Azospira inquinata: one gene and its partner. Each later gene encodes a partner of the first gene's protein in a complex. Links are inferred from orthologs where the notes say so. Each region holds a gene or a part of one and is shown on either strand. Other genes may lie near its edges.

The links.
Region 2: the proteins of tig (region 1) and rpsG are in contact, whole or in part, in a crystal structure (PDB 3GTY), measured with the Thermotoga maritima proteins. The link is inferred for Azospira inquinata from one-to-one orthologs. Residues at the interface, in WP_004081061.1 of Thermotoga maritima: Glu122, Val124, Val129, Leu130, Tyr133, Glu188, Gly259, Ile262, Tyr263, Glu266, Ser270, Glu273, Gln274, Glu277, Arg308, Gln311, Ile312, Ser315, Tyr316, Glu325, Arg329, Arg336, Leu363, Phe366, Trp367, Arg373, Leu377, Arg381, Leu384, Glu387; in WP_004081843.1 of Thermotoga maritima: Lys34, Lys52, Lys55, Glu59, Arg62, Gln63, Glu66, Asn67, Lys69, Val71, Arg95, Ala109, Lys110, Lys111, Gly112, Arg113, Pro114, Glu117, Glu121, Ile124, Ala125, Tyr127, Asn128, Asn129, Thr130, Gly131, Lys135, Asp139, Arg142, Met143.

The regions. Positions count from the first base shown.
Region 1 is NZ_CP064782.1:2,784,873-2,801,775, forward strand. Bases 5,536-8,426 are described here. They hold tig (trigger factor), read left to right. Parts: upstream 5,536-6,274; coding sequence 6,275-7,579; downstream 7,580-8,426. Other genes in these bases: hpnC (squalene synthase HpnC), read right to left, coding at 5,536-5,954; clpP (ATP-dependent Clp endopeptidase proteolytic subunit ClpP), read left to right, coding at 7,632-8,273; clpX (ATP-dependent Clp protease ATP-binding subunit ClpX), read left to right, coding at 8,290-8,426. Outside these bases: Azoinq_RS12670 (HDOD domain-containing protein), read left to right, coding at 1-673; Azoinq_RS12675 (RNA-binding S4 domain-containing protein), read left to right, coding at 755-973; Azoinq_RS12680 (EAL and HDOD domain-containing protein), read right to left, coding at 1,199-2,542; hydroxysqualene dehydroxylase HpnE, read right to left, coding at 2,946-4,268; presqualene diphosphate synthase HpnD, read right to left, coding at 4,297-5,130; more of hpnC, read right to left, coding at 5,127-5,535; more of clpX, read left to right, coding at 8,427-9,564; lon (endopeptidase La), read left to right, coding at 9,654-12,071; Azoinq_RS12725 (HU family DNA-binding protein), read left to right, coding at 12,228-12,500; Azoinq_RS12735 (SurA N-terminal domain-containing protein), read left to right, coding at 12,898-14,808; Azoinq_RS12740 (hypothetical protein), read left to right, coding at 15,230-15,622; Azoinq_RS12745 (WbuC family cupin fold metalloprotein), read right to left, coding at 15,741-16,223; Azoinq_RS12750 (EAL domain-containing protein), read left to right, coding at 16,522-16,903. UniProt on the Bacillus subtilis protein: Involved in protein export. Acts as a chaperone by maintaining the newly synthesized protein in an open conformation. Functions as a peptidyl-prolyl cis-trans isomerase.
Region 2 is NZ_CP064782.1:1,164,901-1,168,407, reverse strand. The notes cover bases 1-2,767. They hold rpsG (30S ribosomal protein S7), read left to right. Parts: upstream 1-1,032; coding sequence 1,033-1,503; downstream 1,504-2,767. Other genes in these bases: fusA (elongation factor G), read left to right, coding at 1,543-2,767; rpsL (30S ribosomal protein S12), read left to right, coding at 554-931; rpoC (DNA-directed RNA polymerase subunit beta'), read left to right, coding at 1-386. Also shown: more of fusA, read left to right, coding at 2,768-3,507.

The DNA of each region.
Region 1 (16,903 bases):
CGGGTTGCGCCAGAAGGTGCGCAGTGTGCAGCAGGCCACGGCAGTGCTGGGGCTGAAAAATATCCTCAGCGTGGTGTCCGGCCTTTCCCTGCAAAAGGCCCTGACCCCTCCCGGCTTCAATATGGACCGGTTCTGGGAACGCTCCAATCTCCACGCCGTGACCTGCTCCCGGCTGGCCCGGCGCCTGCCCGCCGTGGCGGCGGAAGACGCCTACACCTACGGGCTCTTCCACGATTGCGGCATTCCCCTGCTGATGCAGCGTTTCCCCGAGTACCGCCAGACCCTGGCCCAGGCCAACCAGTCTCCCCGGCCCCTGCCCGAGGTGGAAAACCAGGCCCATGGCACCAATCACGTGGTGGTGGGGGCCATGCTGGGGCACAACTGGCAATTGCCCGAATCCGTGGTCCAGGCCATCCAGTTTCACCATGATCCGGATGTGCTGGATGCCAAGGATGGCCCCTGGTCTCCCGTGGTGCGGCTGCTGGTGGCCCTGTCCCTCCTGGCGGATCACCAGGTGGCCCATTTTCTTGGCTATCCGGACGAAGCGGAATGGCTAGCCCACGGTGTTGCGGCCCTGGACTATCTGGGTTTCGACGAAGAGGAGCTGGACGAAATCCAGCAGGAAGTGGCGGACGACCTGGCGGAAATCCGGGGTTATCGGGGGGAAAACTAGGGCCCGGGCCCCTCTCCCGCCACCCTGGTCAGGGGCCCGGGGAGGGAGGACAATGGCGGCCTTTTTTGGGAGCCTAATGCCATGACGATTCGTTTCCCGGTGCGGGGGAATCACATCCAGCTGGATCAACTGCTGAAGGCCGCTGGCCTGTGCGATTCCGGCGGTGCCGCCCATGCGGCGGTGGAAGCGGGGGAAGTGCTGGTGGATGGGGCGCTGGAACGGCGCAAGCGGGCCAAACTCCATCCCGGTCAGCAGGTGGAATTCGGCGGGCAAACCGTGGAACTGGTGGCCGAAGCCTGAGGGGCCAACTTGGGGGGGCTTGAGCTAGTCCTCCGTTGGGCCCCATTTTTCTGGGGCTTTTAGGCCGGTGTTTTTGCGCCCCTGAGACTCTGGCTGTGTGGGGGCCGGGGATCATCCTGTTTCCTGTTGCTGGTAAGAGGGCTCTCACCTCTGCTAATCCGGCTTTTTCCCCTGGGAGTTTCTTCCCCAGGGCTACCGTCTTTTCTTCCTGCCTGAGCCTTAGATTTAGCCCAGTTGCAGGGCGCTTTCCGCCCAACTCAGGGCCGCCTGGTTCAGGGCATTCAGATCCCCCTCCAATCCCAATTTTTCCGCCCAGCTCCGGGCCTGGGGGCCGAGGCCCCGTTCCAGGGCTAAGGTCAGGGCCAGGTAGGGGGCGTAGGGGCCTTCGCTCCGGAGGAGTACGGACCGTACTTCTTCCGCCAGATGGAGCCGGGCCAGCACCTTGTCCATGGGCTGGTTGAGGAGCACGTCAAAGAGGGAGAGCAGGCCCACCAGGAACAGCTCCTCGCATTCCTGCCGGGGGCGGCGGCCTTCGTCCAAAGTTTCCATGAAACGGGCCCGGGTCAGGGCGATTTCCAGCAGGGCCTCATCCCGATCCCGGGTCTGGCCGGTGCGGAACATGGCCACGGTGAGCCAGCGGTAGAGCCGTTCCCGGCCCAGGACCAAGATGGCCTGCTCCAGGCTGGCTACCGGGGTAACCAGCCCGGCGGCGGGGGAATTGGCCAGGCGCAGCAAATGGAGGGCCACCCCCGGATCTTTCTTTGCCGCCTCCCCCAGGGCGGATAAATCCGCTTCCTGGCGCAGCTGGTTGAGCATTTCGATGAGCACCAGGCGGGATTCGTTGAGCCTTTCCCCCTTTTCTTCCTCATCCGGGGCCGTGGCGAAGGGGCCCAGGCAGTAGGTGAAGCCCAGGGCCCCGCAAAGCCGCCGTTCCGGCCAGGAGGGGACCCCACTGGCGATCAGGGTGAGGTGGGGATGGCGCTGGCCCAGTCCCCGGGCCAGGCGCTCGAACTGGGACAGGGTGTAATTCTCCAGGCTGAGCAGGGCGCCGAAGGCAGCATCCAGCAGGGGCGCCAGCTCCGGGTCCAGACTGAGGCCAGCTAGAGCCACCCGGCGCCCGGCTTCCTTAGCCTGGGTGAGGCTTTGCAGCAGCGCCTCCGGTAGGCGGCCGCTCTGGCGTAAATCCAGAAGATAGAGGGTGTGGGGGCCATCCAGAAGGGCCAGCCGTTCATCGGCCAGGAGGGCGGGGCTGACCGGCACCAGGGCCAAGCGGCGCTGGGCGAAGCCGGGGATGCCCCCATCCACCAGGGTCTGGATCAGATCCCCTGAGACCTCTTCCCCTCCTGCCGTGGTCCTGGCTTGGCTCCGGAAGAGGTAACCGCACAGCCGGTTTTTGCCATCCAGGATTTCTTCCCGGGTAAGCCATTGTTCGGCCTGCTGGCGGCGCACCAGGGCCTCCGGCAGGGGCGCCGGGACGGGCGTGGTTGGGGGCGCCGAAGGGGGCGGCGGAGAAATTTGGGGTGCAGAAGACTGTCCCAAAAAACGGGAAAACAGGGAGCTAAAACTCATGGCGGTCGTGGCGTAAGAACCCCGTCATTCAAAGATGACTTGTGGGGCAAAACTAATTATGACCTTTAGCCTACCCGTTCTCCGTCCCGGTGGACAAGGGATTGGTGCCTATTTTGTACATTTTTACGTCGGGCCCGGACCGGAGGTGGGGATAAACCGCCCTTATGCACATTTCCCTGGAGTAAAGCTGTGGAAAAACTTTGCATAAGTGGTGCAACGGTATGATTTTGTGCGGTGTTTTTTGTCTGCTTAAAAAATAGGCAGGGCGGGAGGCAAGGGGGAGAAAGCCTCGGGGAAAAACCGGCACCACAAGCGCCCCGATGGTGGGGAAAGCCCCCAGGCCCTCTGAACCTCTTGAGGCTACTGAGAAACCTGAGATGCTTGGGTCGCCCGCGCCCCAAACTCAGCCCAGGGCCGCCCGGGCGGCGGCTAGTCCGTTGCGCACCGCCCCTTCCAGGGTGGCCGGGTAGCCATTGTCCACATAGTCTCCGGCGAGGAAAAAGCCGGTCCAGGGCGTGGCGGTGCCAGGCCGTTCCAGGCCGGGGGTGCAGCTGAAGGTGGCCCGGGCTTCCCGCACCAGCTGGTGCCAGTGGGGGGGCGGCAGGGGACGGCCCAGGGCTGTCTGGATTTCCCCGTGGAGGGCGGTAGCCAGCGCCGAAGCGTTGCAGGCTTCCCAAGGGCCGTGGGCGCTGAGAACACAGGCCAGAAGGCCCGGGGTACCGGTCAGGCCCCGATCAAACACCCATTGACCCAGGGGGCCGGCCAGGGCCAGTAGGGGCCAGGGCAGGGCGGTATCCGGGGGATAGGCCAGATAACAGGTGGCGATGGGCTGATAGGTGAGGCCTTGAAGGCTGGCGAGCAGCCTGGTCTGGGCGGGGGAAGTGGTGGGGGCGGCCTGGGGCAGGAGCGGGGCCGCGTGTTGGGGCGCCACCGCTAGAATCACCCGGTCATGGCGTCGGCTTTGCCCCTCCGGTAACTGGAGTTGCCAGCCTTCCGCGACCGGATGAATGGCCTGGATGCGGCAGCCCAGGCGGACTTCCTGACCCCGTTGGCGGAGCCAGTCCAGGGCCGGGTCCGGCAACAGGGCCCCCAGATGGCGGGTGGCTAGCACTAGATCGGTGGCGGCCCGGCCGCCCCCTAGGCTGTCTTGCAGCACCCGGGCGAAGACCTGGGCCGAGGCTCGTTCCGCCGGGGTGTTGAGGGCTGCCAGACAAAGGGGCTGCCAGAAACTGGTTTGCAGGTGGGGAGGCTGGTGCTGCTGGTCCAGCAACTGGGTGACCGGCATATCCTGCTCCAGCCGGTAAGCCTGGCGTTGCAGGTGAGCCATGAAGGTGGCAGCGGCCAGCTTGTCCCGAATACCCAAGCCCCGGGCCGCCATCAGGCCCCAGGCCAGATGCAGAGGGGCGGGGAGGCGGGGCAGGGCGAGGCGGAAATGGGGGGGCTGGGCCAGGACCAGGGGGCGGCGCTCCAGGTGCCGGTCGCCCCCCACCCGGGCCAGCAGCTCCAGGGTTGCCGTGTAGGCCCCCAGCATCAGGTGGGAACCGTTGTCCAGCGCCAATCCCCGGATGTCTGCCCGGCGCGCCCGGCCGCCCGCCAGGGGGGCAGCCTCGTAAAGGCTTACCCTCTGTCCGGCTTGGGTTAATTCCAAGGCGGCGGCCAGACCGGACCAGCCGGCGCCGATAATGGCGACGCTTTTCCCGGCCCCCAGGCTGGGAGGGGCGGACATCGGGTTTGCCTCCATGGCCAGCCCGGGCCTAGCCCTGGAGCCAGGCCTTGAGGGCCAGCCACAGCTTGCGGGGAGGCGGCAGGGAAATGCGGTGGGTGAGCACCAGGCCCGGCTCCTCCGCCACCATCTCCAGCAACTCCCGGTAGATGGCCGCCATCATCAGGCCGGGGCGTTGATTGCGCCGGTCTTCCCCTGGCAGAGCGGCCAGGGCCTGGGCGTAATAGCCCCGGGCCCGGTCAATCTGGAAGGCCATGAGTTGGTCGAAATTTTCGGAACGGCGGGAATGGAGAATGTCCGCGGCGGGCACGTTAAAACGCTGTAGGTCTTCCATGGGCAGGTAGATACGGCCCCGCCGGGCATCATCCCCCACGTCCCGGATAATGTTGGTGAGCTGGAAGGCCAGGCCCAGATCGTGGGCGTACTGGCGAGTCTGGCGATTTTTATAGCCGAAAACTTCCGCCGCCAGCAGACCCACCACGCTGGCTACCCGGTAGCAGTAGAGCTGGAGGGCCTTGAAGTCCGGGTAGCGGGCCTGGTGCAGGTCCATGTCCATGCCGTCCACAATTTCCAACAGCAATTCCTTGGGGAGGGGAAAACGGGGCAGCAGGGCTTGCAGGGCCTGGGCGACCGGGTGCTGGGCTTCCCCGGCATAGAGCCGTTCCAGCTCCTGGCGCCACCAGGTGAGCTTGGCGGCGGCTACCTGGGGGTCCTGGCAGTCGTCCACCACATCGTCCACCTCCCGGCAGAAGGCGTAGAGGGCGGTCATGGCCCGGCGTTTATCCCGGGGCAGAATGCGGAAACTGGCGGTGAAGCTGGAGCCGCTGGCGGCGGTGCGGTCGCGGCAGTATTGATCAGGGGTCATGGGCGGTAAGGGCGCCAGCCCAGGAGGGCGGCGAGGGCAATGAGAAGCCAGTCCGGTAGGGCCAGGGTGGGGCGGTGGTGGAACACATCGCCTTGAACGCGGCGAATTTTACTCAGAATCCGCAGTCCGCCGTGGACCGTGAAGCGGATTTCCCAGCCGAAGCGGCCCGGCAGGCGGCGGCACAGGGCAGCGCCTGCCTCCATCAGTTCCCGGGCCCGGCTGACTTCAAAGTCCATGAGTTGGATGAAGGCTTGGTCTGTCAGCCCCTTGGCCAGGTGCTCCGGGGTCACGGCGTAGCGCTCCATGTCTTCCTGGGGGAGATAAATCCGGCCTTTTTCCCAATCCACTGCCACATCCTGCCAAAAATTGATGAGTTGGAGGGCGGTGCAGATTTTATCGCTGTCCGCCAGATTGGCCGGGGTGGCTCGACCGAACAGGTGGAGCAGGAGGCGGCCCACCGGGTTGGCGGAGCGGCGGCAGTAATCCAGCAGGTCGCTGTAGGTGGAGTAGCACTTCACCGTCACGTCCTGGGCGAAGGCGGAGAGTAAATCCCGGAAAAGGGCCAGGGGTAGGGCATGGACGGCGATGATGGGGGCCAGGGCTTGGAACAGGGGAGTCTGGGGCGTTTTTCCGGCTTCGATCAGGTCCAGTTCCGCCCCGTAGGCGGCCAGGGCCGCCAGACGGGCTTCCGGAGCTTGATCTCCTTCATCCGCCAGATCGTCCGCGCTACGGGCGAAGCGGTAGAGGATTTCCACCGGCTTACGCAGATGGGGGGGCAGCAGCAGGGAGGCGACGGGGAAATTTTCGTAATGATCGACGGGCATGGGGGCCGGAAAAAGCTGGCGCCTTCTGTTGGAAACCGCTTCCGGATAACGGTCCAGGCGCTTGTCATGAAATCAGGGTGGGGCGGGGGATGCCTCCCCCCGGGCCGGGAACCCTGCCAGGGGCTGGCCGGGAGAGGGCATCCGGAGGCTTACAGTATAGGGGCTTCTCGGGTAAAATGCGCCGTTTCAGCGAAAGTGGCGGAATTGGTAGACGCACTGGATTTAGGTTCCAGCGCCGCAAGGCGTGGGGGTTCGAGTCCCCCCTTTCGCACCACCATCGGGTAGCGGCATCCAGCCGCAGTCGTCACTAAGGAAAACGCATGCAAGAAAATACGCAAGCTTCCAGCGCGCTGGAACGCCGCCTGGATTTGTCCGTCGCCATCGCCGATCTGGATAAAGAAACTGACGTGCGCTTAAAGCGCATGTCCAAGAAGGTCAAAATGCCTGGCTTCCGTCCCGGCAAGGTGCCCTTCAACATCCTCAAGCAACAATACGGCGCTGAAGCCCGGCATGAAGCCCTGGCCGAAGCTCTGGACAAGGCCTTTGGCGAAGCCGTGACGGCGCAAAAGCTACGGGTGGCCGGTTATCCCAGCATCGAACCCAAGCAGGCTTCCAGCGAAACCCACATGGAGTTCTCCGCCGTGTTCGAGGTTTACCCGGAAATCACCCTGGGTGACGTGTCCGTCTCCGAAATCGAACGGCCCACCTATACCGTGGGTGCCGCCGAAGTGGACAAGACCCTGGATATTCTGCGCAAGCAACGGGTGAAGTTTGAAAAGGCCGACCGGGCTGCCGCCAAGGGCGACCGGGTGGTGATCGACTTCCTGGGTAAGAAGGACGGGGAAGCTTTCCAAGGCGGACAAGCCAACGATTACCCCTTCGTCCTGGGCGAAGGCATGATGCTGGCTGATTTCGAAACCAATGTGGAAGGCTTGAAGGCTGGCGAAGCCAAGACCTTCGACATGACTTTCCCCGCCGATTACTTCTCCAAGGATCTGGCCGGCCAAGCGGTGCAATTTGAAATCACCGTCAAGGAAGTGCAAGCCCCGGTGCTGCCCGAAGTCAATGAGGAATTCGCCAAGCTGATGGGCATTGGGGACGGTGACGTGGCCAAGATGCGGGCCGAAATCGAAACCAACCTGAGCCGGGAAGTGAAGAAGCGCCTGCAAGCCAAGACCAAGGACCAGGTCATGGAAGCCCTGCTCAAGGTTAATCCGGTGGAAGTGCCCAACGCTTTGGTCAGCGCCGAAGTGGAACGGCTGATGCAAGCTGCCAAGGCCGATATGGAAGCCCGGGGCTTCAAGGGCCAGGATCTGCCGGTGAAGCCCGAATGGTTCACCGAACAGGCCAAGCGCCGCGTGACCCTGGGTCTGGTTCTGTCCGAACTGGTGAAGAGCGAAAATCTCTACGCCACCAAGGAACAGATCAAGGTCCTGGTAGACGAAGCCGCCCAATCCTACGAGAATCCTGAAGAAGTGTCCCGCTGGTACTACGCTCAACCCCAACGCCTGGCCGAAGTGGAAGCCGTGGTGGTGGAAAATAATGTGGTGGATTGGGTGCTCGGCAAGGCGAAGGTGACGGATAAGACCGCCGACTTCGACGAACTGATGAGCCGTCGGGCCTAAAAGATAAAAGTCATTGTCCCAACCTTTTCCTTTTCCAACAGAGGGAGCAGGCATGAAGATTGAAAACGGAAGCCAATGGGCGCCCCAAGGCCTGGGGCTGGTTCCCATGGTGGTCGAACAAAGTGGTCGCGGCGAACGCGCCTACGACATCTATTCACGTCTGCTCAAGGAGCGGGTGGTTTTTCTCGTCGGTCCGGTGACCGACGAGACGGCCAATCTGGTGGTGGCCCAGCTCCTGTTCCTGGAAGCGGAAAATCCGGACAAGGATATTTATCTCTACATCAACTCCCCCGGGGGCGTGGTGACTGCGGGTATGTCCATCTACGACACCATGCAGTTCATCAAGCCAGACGTCTCCACCCTGTGTCTTGGGCAGGCGGCGTCCATGGGGGCGTTTTTGCTGAATGCGGGGGCCAAGGGCAAGCGGTTTGCCCTGCCCAACTCCCGCATCATGATTCACCAGCCTCTGGGCGGATTCCAGGGGCAGGCGTCGGACATTGAAATCCACGCCAAGGAAATCCTCTCCCTGCGGGCTAAGTTGAACAAGTTGATGGCTTTGCATTCCGGCCAATCCGTGGAAAACATCGAAAAGGATACGGACCGGGATAATTTTCTTTCCGCCGATGAGGCGGCAGAATATGGCCTGATCGACAAAGTGCTGTCCAGCCGCCAGGACGTGGCGGAGGCCAAATAAGCGGAGTGCCCCCGAGATGACGGAGAAGAAATCCGGAAGTAGCGAAAAACTGCTCTATTGCTCGTTTTGCGGCAAGAGCCAGCATGAGGTGAAAAAGCTGATTGCCGGTCCTTCCGTGTTCATCTGCGACGAATGCATTGAGCTGTGCAATGACATCATCCGCGACGAAATCGCTGCGGGTGAGGGTGGCCTGAAAGGCACCAAGGAAGACCTGCCCACCCCCAAGGAAATTTGCGCCATCCTGGACCAGTACGTGATCGGTCAGGAACCGGCGAAGAAAATTCTTTCCGTGGCGGTGTACAACCATTACAAGCGTCTGCGCCATCACGGCAAGAGTGATGATGTGGAGCTGGCCAAGAGCAACATTCTGCTCATCGGTCCCACCGGCTCGGGCAAGACCCTGCTGGCCCAGACCATGGCCCGTCTGCTTAACGTACCTTTTGTCATGGCCGATGCCACCACCCTCACCGAAGCCGGTTATGTGGGGGAGGATGTGGAAAACATCATTCAGAAGCTGTTGCAAAAGTGCGATTACGATGTGGAAAAGGCCCAGCAGGGCATTGTCTACATCGACGAAATCGACAAAATTTCTCGCAAGTCCGACAACCCGTCCATTACCCGGGATGTGTCCGGGGAAGGGGTGCAGCAGGCCCTGCTCAAGCTCATTGAGGGGACGGTGGCCTCCGTACCGCCCCAGGGCGGGCGCAAGCATCCCAACCAGGACTTCGTCCAGGTGGATACCACCAATATCCTGTTCGTCTGCGGCGGTGCCTTCGACGGTCTGGAAAAGGTCATCCGCAACCGTTCCCAAAAGGGTGGTATCGGTTTTGGCGCCCAGGTGAAGAGCCAGGACGACAAGAAGGACGTGGGACTGGTGCTGCGGGGGGTGGAGCCGGAAGATTTGATCAAATTCGGCCTCATTCCCGAATTCGTCGGTCGTCTGCCCGTGGTGGCGACCCTGGAAGAGCTGTCGGAAGCGGCCCTGGTGCAAATCCTGATCGAGCCCAAGAACGCCCTGATCAAGCAGTACCAAAAGCTCTTCGCCATGGAAGGAGTGGAACTGGAAGTCCGGCCTGCCGCCCTTTCCGCCATTGCCAAGAAGGCCCTGGAACGGAAGACGGGGGCCCGGGGCCTGCGTTCTATCCTGGAAGGGGTGCTTCTGGACACCATGTATGAACTGCCTGGGATGGAAAATGTCTCCAAGGTAGTGATCGACGAAAACACCATTGCCGGTGATGCCAAGCCGATTCTGATCTACGCTGATCAACCCAAGGTTTCTGGCTCCAACTGATCTGCATTCCCGGGCCGTTTTACGGCCCGGGCTTGAAGAATCCTCCTGCGTCCCCATTTACGGGGCACTGCACTCCTGAAGGCTTCGCCATGTCCCCTATTACCCTTTTGCCGTCCCAGCCGGTGGAATTGCCCCTGTTGCCTCTGCGCGACGTGGTGGTCTTCCCCCACATGGTTATTCCCCTGTTCGTGGGGCGTCCAAAATCCATCAAAGCTCTGGAAACCGCCATGGAAAGCGGCAAGAGCATTCTGCTGGTGGCCCAGAAGTCGGCCGCCAAGGATGATCCCTTGCCCGAGGATTTGTACGACATTGGCTGCATCGCCAATATCCTGCAAATGCTCAAGCTGCCCGACGGTACCGTGAAGGTGCTGGTGGAAGGCACCCAGCGGGCCCATCTGGATGGGGTGGATAACCAACCTGAGCAGTTTTTTGCCACCGCCACCCCGGTGGCCGGGGAAGATGCGCCCAACCACGAGGTGGAGGCCATGCGCCGGGCGGTCATTACCCAGTTTGACCAGTACGTCAAACTGAACAAGAAAATCCCCCCGGAAATCCTGACCTCCATCGCCGGTATCGAAGAAGCGGGCCGGCTGGCAGACACCATTGCCGCCCATCTGCCCCTCAAGTTGGAGCAGAAGCAGGACATTCTGGAAATGTTCGATGTGAAATCCCGCATCGAGCGCCTGCTCACCCAGCTGGAAGCGGAAATTGACATCCTGCAGGTGGAAAAGCGTATCCGTGGCCGGGTTAAACGGCAGATGGAAAAGAGCCAGCGGGAGTACTACCTGAACGAACAGGTCAAGGCTATCCAGAAGGAGCTGGGGGAAGGGGAGGAGTGGGCGGATCTGGAGGAAATGGAAGCCAAGATCAAGTCCGCCGGCCTGACCAAGGAAGCCGCGGCCAAGGTCCAGTCCGAGCTGAAAAAGCTCAAGCTCATGTCCCCCATGTCGGCGGAAGCCACGGTGGTGCGCAACTACATCGAAACCGTGCTGGGCCTGCCCTGGAAAAAGAAAACCCGGGTTTCCAAGGACCTGGCGGAAGCAGAAAAGACCCTGGATAAGGACCACTGGGGCCTGGAAAAGGTTAAGGAACGGATTATCGAATATCTGGCCGTGCAACAGCGGGTGGATAAGCTGAAGGCTCCCATCCTCTGCCTGGTGGGGCCTCCCGGGGTGGGCAAGACCTCCCTGGGCCAGTCCATTGCCAAGGCCACCAACCGCAAGTTCGTGCGCATGAGCCTGGGCGGGGTGCGGGACGAGGCTGAGGTGCGGGGGCACCGGCGCACCTATATCGGTTCCATGCCCGGCAAGATTCTCCAGAACATGACCAAGGTGGGGGTGAAGAATCCCCTGTTCCTCCTGGATGAAGTGGACAAGATGGGCCAGGACTTCCGGGGCGATCCTTCTTCTGCCCTGCTGGAAGTGCTGGACCCGGAACAGAATTCCACCTTTGTGGACCACTATGTGGAAGTGGAATTTGACCTGTCCGAGGTCATGTTCGTTGCTACGGCCAATACCCTGAATATCCCCGCTCCCCTGCTGGATCGGATGGAATTGATCCGTCTTTCCGGCTACACGGAGGATGAAAAGGTCAATATCGCCCAGCGTTATCTGCTCCCCAAGCAGATGAAAAACAACGGTCTGAAGAAGACCGAGCTGGCGGTGGCGGAAAGTGCCCTGCGGGACATCGTGCGCTACTACACCCGGGAAGCCGGGGTGCGGAGCCTGGAGCGGGAAATTTCCAAGATCTGCCGGAAGGTGGTGAAGACCCTGCTGCTGAAGAAAACTACCACCAAGGTGGCGGTTTCTTCCCGCAACCTGGACAAATATCTGGGGGTGCGGCGCTTTACCTACGGCATGGCGGAGAAAGAAAACCAGGTCGGCCAGGTGACCGGTCTGGCCTGGACCGAGGTGGGCGGCGAATTGCTCACCATCGAAACCGTGGCGTTGCCCGGCAAGGGCAAGACCATTACCACCGGTCAGCTGGGTGAGGTGATGCAGGAATCCATCCAGGCGGCCCTGTCCGTGGTGCGTAAGCGCTCCCATGCCCTGGGGATTGAGGACGACTTCTATCAAAAGAACGACATCCACATTCACTTGCCGGAAGGGGCTATTCCCAAGGATGGACCGTCCGCCGGTATCGCCATCAGCACCGCCCTGGTCTCCGTACTGACCGGCATTCCAGTGCGTTGCGACGTGGCCATGACCGGGGAAATCACCCTGCGGGGCGAAGTGCTGCCCATCGGTGGTTTGAAGGAAAAACTCCTGGCTGCGGTCCGGGGGGGCTTGCGCACGGCCTTGATTCCAGAGGAAAACGTTAAGGATTTGGCGGAAATTCCCGATAGCGTGAAAAATCGCATCGAAATAGTACCTGTTCGCTGGATTGATCAGGTGCTGGCCCGCGCCCTTGAACGCGCTCCGGAACCTCTGCCTGATGTGAAAGCAGAAGCAACCCCAGTTGCTCCTGTGGCGGAGGAAAATGCCGGATCGTCCCTGACCACCCATTGATGGGACTGGGGATGCCGGCACTAAACCGCCGGCATCCCCTCAGGCTTTGCCTGATGTTCCGTAAGCCCTTGAAAAACCGCTTGACACCGTAAAAAACCGCTTGCTATAAAAGTGCGTACAGGATTTCCTGTATCTACTTAATGTAAGGGGGCTTACGTGAATAAATCAGAACTGATCGATCAGATTGCCAAATCTGCCGATATTTCCAAAGCTGCGGCCGGGCGTGCGCTGGATGCCACTATCACGGCGGTGAAGGGAACTCTGAAAAAAGGGGGGCTGGTGACCCTGGTGGGCTTTGGTACTTTCTATGTGGGGAAACGGGCGGCCCGTACCGGGCGTAATCCCCGTACCGGCGCTTCCATCAAGATTAAATCTGCCAAGGTGCCTAAGTTCCGGGCTGGTAAAGCGCTGAAGGATGCGGTAAACTAGCCGACTCTTTCGGAGCTGGGTAAGACCCTCCGATGCCGGGTGCTTAGCTCAGTTGGTAGAGCGTCGCCCTTACAAGGCGAATGTCGGGGGTTCGAACCCCTCAGCACCCACCAAGACACGTGGGTTAAAAAGGGGCTTGGAGCGATCCAAGCCCCTTTTTGCATTTCTGCCTAGCCATACCCGTCCCAATTGTTTCCTCCGGGAAGTTTGTACCCCTCATTCCTTGACACCCATGGGGGAAACCCCGAGAATTTTCCAGTTTTACCGGACCGCCCGGGGAAAATTTGCTGGGATTCCTCCTGCATTTCCCCTCCGGCTCGGCTTTGCCCGGTTTTTTCGGGGCCGGTTTCCCGATCACTACGCCCGAACCCGTTTCCCTCTTCCAGAATAAATCATCATGTTTGATGCCGTTCGTAACAACAAAAGAATCGTCCAGGGATTCCTGGTCCTGATTACCCTGCCCTTTGCTTTTTGGGGGGTGGATTCCTATGTGCACAACACCGGGGCGGGGAACGACATCGCCAAGGTGGGCAGTGTGAAAATCACCCAGCAGCAGTATCAGGAAGCTTGGCGGGATCAGCAGCAGCGGCTGCGCCAGATGATGGGGGCCAGTTTTGACCCCGCCATGATGGATAGTCCGGAAGCCAAACAGGCGGTGCTCAATTCCCTCATTGACCGGAGCATCCTGTTGCAGGAAGCGGGCAAGAACCGCCTCTCCGCCAGCGATAACATGCTGCGGGATATCATCGCCAAGATTCCGGCGCTGCAAGAAAACGGCCAGTTTTCCATGGCCCGCTACGAGGCGGCCTTGAAGGCCCAGGGCCTGACCCAGGCCGGGTTTGAAGCCCAGATGCGCCAGGACATCACTTTGCAGCAGCTGGCCAGCGCCATCAGCGATACGGGCATGGTTTCGTCGTCCGTGGTGGATGCCCTACTGCGCATCCAGTCGGAAGAGCGGCTGGTGTCCGAGCTGCGTATTCCGGCGGCCCAGTTTGCTGACAAGGTAAAGCCCACGGATGGGGACCTGCAAAAGTACTACGACCAGCACAAGGCGGCCTTCAAGGTGCCGGAAGAACTGCGGGCCGAATACATTCAGCTTTCCCTGGATACCCTGCTGCCCCAGATCAGCGTCAAACCTGAGGATGTGAAGTCCTGGTACGACAGCCATAAGGATCGCTTCCAGCAGCCCGAAGAACGGCGTGCCAGCCATATTGTTATAACAGCGGACGCCAAAGCCTCTCCGGCGGATAAGGCCAAAGCTAAGGCTAAAGCGGAAGCAGTGCTGAAGGAAGTTCAGCAGAACCCGGGCAAGTTTGCCGATATTGCCAAACGGGAGTCCCAGGACCCGGGTTCTGCTGCCAAAGGGGGGGATCTGGGCTTCTTTGCTAAAGGTTCCATGGTTAAGCCCTTTGAAGACGCTGTATTTTCTATGAAAGAAGGCCAACTTTCCGGTCTAGTTCAGTCTGATTATGGTTACCACATCATCAAGCTGACCGGCATCAAGGCCGGCAAGGTGGCGTCCCTGGATGAGGTGAAGGGCCAGATTGAAAACGAACTGAAGAAACAGGAAGCTTCCCGCAAGTTTGCCGAAATGGCTGAGGCCTTCAGTAACACGGTCTATGAACAGGCAGACAGCCTCAAGCCCGCAGCGGACAAGTTCAAGCTCACCGTGCAGCAAAGCGGCTGGCTCACCCGTCAGGCCAACCCGGCCAACGGGGTACTGGGCAATGGCAAGCTCCTGGGGGCCCTGTTTGGTGACGACGCGGTAAAGAACAAGCGCAACACGGATGCGGTGGAAGTGGCCCCCAATACCCTGGTGGCTGCCCGGGTGGTGGAATACAAGCCCGCCTCCATGAAGACCTTCGAGTCCGTCAAGCCCCAGCTGCTGCAAGTGGTGAAAGCCCAGCAAATGGCCGATCTGGCGAAAAAGGCTGGGGAAGCCCAGCTGGCGGCCCTGGAAAAGGGGGAAGGGGCCAAGTCCGGCACCTGGACGCCAGCCCGGGCCATTTCCCGCCTGAACGGCAGCCAAATGGTGCCGCCCCCGGCGCTCCAGGCCATTTTCAAGGCCAAGGTGGCCAAGTTGCCCGCCTACGCTGGCGCCACTTTCCCCAACGGGGTGGGCTACGTGATCTATCGCATCGAAAAGGTTTCTCAGCCGGAAAAGCTGGACGAAACCAAGCGCCAGCAGCTGCATCAGGAATACGCCAATCTTTCTTCCCAGGAAGACTTCGGTGCCTACCTGTCCGCCCTGCGCAGCCGCTACAAGGTGGTGATCAACAAGTCCGCTCTGGACAACGCCAATCGGTGAGCTTCTTCCACCGAGGCCCGAAAAACCCTGCTGCGGCAGGGTTTTTTTATGGCCGGAAGGGGCGTTTTGAGGGGAATTGGGTATGACTTTGGCTAGATGAAATTCTCTTGCGACAGATCAAAATGGCGGAGCTTGGCTCCCGGTAAGGTGTTCCCCGAATTTCCCCGGTCGGGTAGATAAAAGGTGAATGGTGCGTTGCACAAAATCAGCCCGGCTTGTAGTACACTGATCCTCGCCACAATACTGTGGCGTATGGTCTTAGTGCTTCAGTTTGCAGCCTTAATTGCCTTTTGTTGCTTGGATTTAAGGCATGACAAAAGACGGTCCATGTAACCGTCGCCCGCTTTGGCGGGACCCGGCGCCGGATGGCCGGGTGTAGGGTGGAGACGTTGGGTTTGCGTCAAAACTAAGGAGTTTTACCATGCAAGCGTTTCGTTTTCCCAACGGCAGGGTCTTGCCGGTCGATGACAACCATCGCATTTCCACGGTGGTGGAGGTGGAACTGGCGGATTTGTTTGCCCAGTCCGCGCCCCAGGTGCGGGATTTGCTCGCCCAGCGGGCCACCGGTTCGGCCCTGGTGGAAGATGTGGAGTATCGGATTCTCTATGGCCAAGGCGGGGAGCTAGGCTTCCTGGTGGGGGGCAATGTGGCTTCCCTGGCCAAATCCGGGGTGCTCAAGCCGGTCAGCGTGCGGGTCAAGGTGGATTGCGCGACCGTGGGCGGCGTGGAAGAAGGGCTGACCAGCAAGCACGGGGAAGCCACCATGCACCAGCACATGGAGCATCTGGAAGACTTTTACGGCGACATGCTGTAACCGTCACCGGACGAAAAAACGGGGGAAAGCCTTCCCCCGGGATGAGGCGGCGTTTTCCCCAAACGCCGCTTTTTTTGTGCCCGGGTGTTAGGCCCGGGCAAGGGGGCGGCAAGCTGGCTTAAGCCCCCGGATAGCGGTCCCCCAGGGTCGCCTGGCCGTACCAGGCCTGAATGGCGGCCCGGGCTTCCGGAGCGGCTTCTGCTGCTGGGGACCAGGAAGCGTAGTCCGCTTCCGTGAGGGGGCGGTAGGGCCCGTGCTTGACCTCGAAAATAATGCAGCCCGGGTCCAGGGCAATGACTGCATGCCAGGCCCCTGCTTCGTTTTCCACCAGGGCGCAGTCCGTCCCCAGCACGGTGCGGCGCTGCACCGTACCCTGGGCGTCGAAATGGAGCACCAGAAAGCGTCCCCGCAGGGGCAGGAGCAATTCCCAGGTATGGGGGTGCCGGTGGGGGCGCACGTAGGTCCCCGGCTCCATGGCAATGGCTAGGCGCTGAATGGGGTCGTCCAAGGCATCGTGCACGTTCAGGTTGGCCCGCAGGCGGGGGGAAAGCATGGCCTGGTGGGTTAAAGCATCCAATTGTTCCGGATTGAAGGTTTTCAAGGCAAAGACTCCAAAAGAACGGCAAAAAATGAGCTTTCCATTATCTCCCGGGCTGGGGAATGGGGCCAAAGGGAAATATTTTTTTGTTTTTTTTCGGAGAGCCAGGCGTTAGTTGGGGCCAGGAAAAGGGGGAAATTTCCTTGGCATGAAAAAAATCTCACTGATTTATCAGGAAAATTAGTGATCTTTTTGCAAATTTAGGCATTTTGTCCCCTGTTTCACCCCCGCTATGGGCGAAAATGGCCCCGCTGATTAAAATTCACGCTTTACGCCCACTACCCACGAATCGCCATTTTTTATGTCCGAGCGCCTACTTTCTGACTTGATGACCTGGAACATTGTGGAGGTCGGTCTGGGGGCAACCCTGGCCCAGGCCGTGGAAGTAATGGCCTCGGCCCGCATCAGTTCCCTGGTGGTTATGGCCCAGGGCCGGGCGGCGGGGATTATTACGGAGCGGGACATTCTCCGGGCCCTGGGGGGAGCCGTGGCGCCGGACACCCCGGTGCGTCAGGTCATGAGCAGTCCGGTGGTTTCCCTGGACCAGGACACCCCCCTCCATGAGGCCTACCACGTCCTGGTGGAGCGGGGGGTACGCCACCTGCTGGTGACCGATCAGGCCGGGCAGGCCGTGGGCATTGTCTCCAACAGCGATTTCCGTTTCAGTCTGGGCCTGGATTTTT
Region 2 (3,507 bases), 1.6 Mb from region 1 along the record:
GGGCCGAAGTGCTGGACCAAAACGACCGGATGGTAGCGGAAGGCAAGATTCCCGCGGTGTACGAACCCATGCTGTTGGGGATCACCAAGGCGTCCTTGTCCACCGATTCCTTCATCTCTGCCGCGTCCTTCCAAGAAACCACCCGAGTGCTGACCGAAGCCGCCATCATGGGCAAGCGGGACGAACTGCGTGGCTTGAAGGAAAACGTCATCGTGGGTCGCCTGATCCCGGCTGGTACCGGCTTGGCTTACCACAATGTGCGTCGTTTCCAAACCGCCGGCCAGGACATGGCTGCAAGCCGTGGTCTGGAAGGGGATGTGGCTCCCGAAGCTCCCGCCGAGACTCCGGTGGAAGCCGACGGTACCGGGCAAAACGACGCGGCTTGACTTTTGACCCGGCGTTGACTTAGGGGTTGTCAACCTCTAAAATCTCGGGTCTTTTCGCGGCATAGGCTAACCATTGCCTATGCTTGTATAAAAAAACCTGACTCGGCGCGGTTCTACCGCGCCGGATCAGTTTCTGGCGGCGCTGGCCGCCGTCTTGAGGATTAGCTATGCCGACCATTAACCAACTCGTGCGCAAGCCGCGCGTCGCTGAAACCCTGAAGAGCAAGGTTCCGGCCCTGGACAAGTGCCCGCAAAAGCGGGGCGTTTGCACCCGGGTCTACACCACCACTCCGAAAAAGCCGAACTCCGCTCTGCGGAAGGTCTGCAAGGTGCGCCTGACCAACGGCTTTGAAGTGATCTCCTACATCGGTGGTGAAGGCCACAATCTGCAGGAGCACTCCGTGGTTCTGATTCGCGGCGGCCGGGTTAAGGACTTGCCGGGTGTGCGTTACCACACCGTGCGTGGTTCTCTGGATACGCAAGGCGTCAAGGACCGGAAGCAATCCCGGTCCAAGTACGGTGCCAAGCGCCCGAAGGCTGCCTAATCCATTAGGTAGCTTTAGTAAGTGGCTGCTCTGCTGGGTAGCCAAGAGCCCCGGGCTATGGGAGTCCGGGGGTCAACTGAATCGTCAATTGAGAGGTTGTTATGCCCCGTCGTCGTGAAGTCCCGAAACGGGATATCCTGCCCGATCCTAAGTTCGGTAGCGTGGATGTCTCCAAGTTCGTTAATGCGGTTATGCAAAGCGGCAAGAAGTCTGTTGCCGAACGCATCGTTTACGGTGCCTTCGATCTGATCTCCGCCAAGGGTGGCAAGGATCCTCTGGAAGTCTTCGCGGCTGCCATCAACAATGTACGCCCCCTGGTGGAAGTGAAGTCCCGCCGGGTTGGTGGTGCCAACTATCAGGTGCCTGTGGAAGTGCGCCCCGCTCGTCGTATGGCTCTGGCCATGCGCTGGCTGAAGGAAGCTGCTCGTAAGCGTTCCGAAAAGTCCATGGGCCAACGTCTGGCTGCCGAAATGCTGGAAGCCTCCGAAAACCGCGGCGGTGCCGTGAAGAAACGGGATGAAGTTCACCGTATGGCCGAAGCCAACAAGGCTTTCGCCCACTACCGTTTCTAATCGTCTTGCGACGCAATTCCCTCTGCGAAGGTTACTAACGTGGCACGTAAAACTCCTATTGAACGGTACCGTAACATCGGTATCAGCGCCCACATCGACGCCGGCAAGACCACCACGACGGAACGCATCCTCTACTACACTGGCGTCAATCACAAGATTGGCGAAGTGCACGATGGCGCGGCCACCATGGACTGGATGGAGCAGGAGCAGGAACGGGGTATTACCATTACCTCCGCTGCCACCACCTGCTTCTGGAAGGGCATGGATATGTCTTTCCCCGAGCACCGCATCAACATCATCGACACCCCGGGGCACGTGGACTTCACTATTGAAGTGGAACGTTCCATGCGTGTTCTGGATGGTGCTTGCATGGTGTACTGTGCTGTGGGTGGCGTTCAGCCCCAGTCTGAAACCGTGTGGCGTCAGGCCAATAAGTACAAAGTGCCCCGTCTGGCCTTCGTGAACAAGATGGACCGCCAAGGTGCGGATTTCTTCAAGGTCTATGACCAAATGAAGACCCGCTTGAAGGGCAATCCTGTGCCTACCGTGATCCCCATCGGTGCCGAAGAAAACTTCGAAGGCGTGGTGGACCTGATTAAGATGAAGGCCATCTATTGGGATGAAGCGTCCCAAGGGATGAAGTTCGAATACCGGGATATCCCGGCTGACCTGCAAGAGTTGGCCCAAACCTGGCGTGAACAAATGCTGGAAGCCGCCGCCGAAGCTTCCGAGGAGCTGATGAATCAGTACCTGGAAAGCGGCGATCTGCCCGAAGCTGACATCATCAAGGGTCTGCGCGCTCGGACGATTGCTTGCGAAATCCAGCCCATGCTCTGCGGTACTGCCTTTAAGAACAAGGGCGTGCAGAAGATGCTGGACGCGGTTATCGAACTCCTGCCGTCCCCGGTGGATATTCCCCCGGTTACGGGCCATGACGACGATGACAAGGAAGCCGAACGTAAGGCTGCCGATGATGAGAAGTTCTCCGCCCTGGCCTTCAAGCTGATGACGGACCCCTACGTAGGTCAACTGACCTTCGTTCGGGTGTACTCCGGCGTGGTGAATTCCGGTGACACGGTTTACAACCCCGTGCGCGGTCGTAAGGAACGGATTGGTCGTCTGCTGCAGATGCACGCCAACAACCGGGTGGAAATCAAGGAAGTGCGCGCTGGCGACATCGCCGCTTTCGTGGGCTTGAAGGAAGTGACCACGGGCGAAACCCTGTGCGATCCGGATGCCATCATCACCCTGGAACGGATGGAATTCCCCGATCCCGTGATTCACGTGGCCGTGGAACCCAAGACCAAGGCTGACCAGGAAAAGATGGGTATCGCCCTGAATCGTCTGGCTCAGGAAGATCCGTCTTTCCGCGTACGTACTGACGAAGAATCCGGTCAAACCATTATTTCCGGGATGGGCGAGCTCCACTTGGAAATTATTGTGGATCGGATGCGCCGGGAATTTGGCGTGGAAGCCAACGTGGGTGCTCCCCAGGTGGCTTACCGGGAATGCATCAAGAAAGCGGTCGAACAGGAAGGCAAGTTCGTCAAGCAGTCTGGTGGTCGCGGTCAGTACGGTCACGTTTGGCTCAAGATCGAGCCCAACGAAGCCGGCAAGGGCTACGAATTCGTGGATGCCATCAAGGGCGGTGTGGTGCCTCGGGAATATATCCCGGCGGTGGACAAGGGGCTGCAAGATGCCATCGGTAGCGGCGTACTGGCCGGCTTCCCGGTGGTGGACGTGAAGTTCACCCTGTTTGACGGTTCCTACCACGACGTGGACTCCAACGAAAACGCTTTCCGTATGGCGGCCTCCATGGCCTTTAAGGAAGGGATGCGTAAGGCGAGCCCCACCCTGCTGGAACCCATGATGGCGGTGGAAGTAGAAACCCCGGAAGAGTACATGGGGAACGTGATGGGTGACCTGTCCGGTCGTCGTGGCATCGTGCAAGGGATGGATGACATCCCCGGCGGGATGAAGGCGATCAAGGCGGAAGTGCCTCTG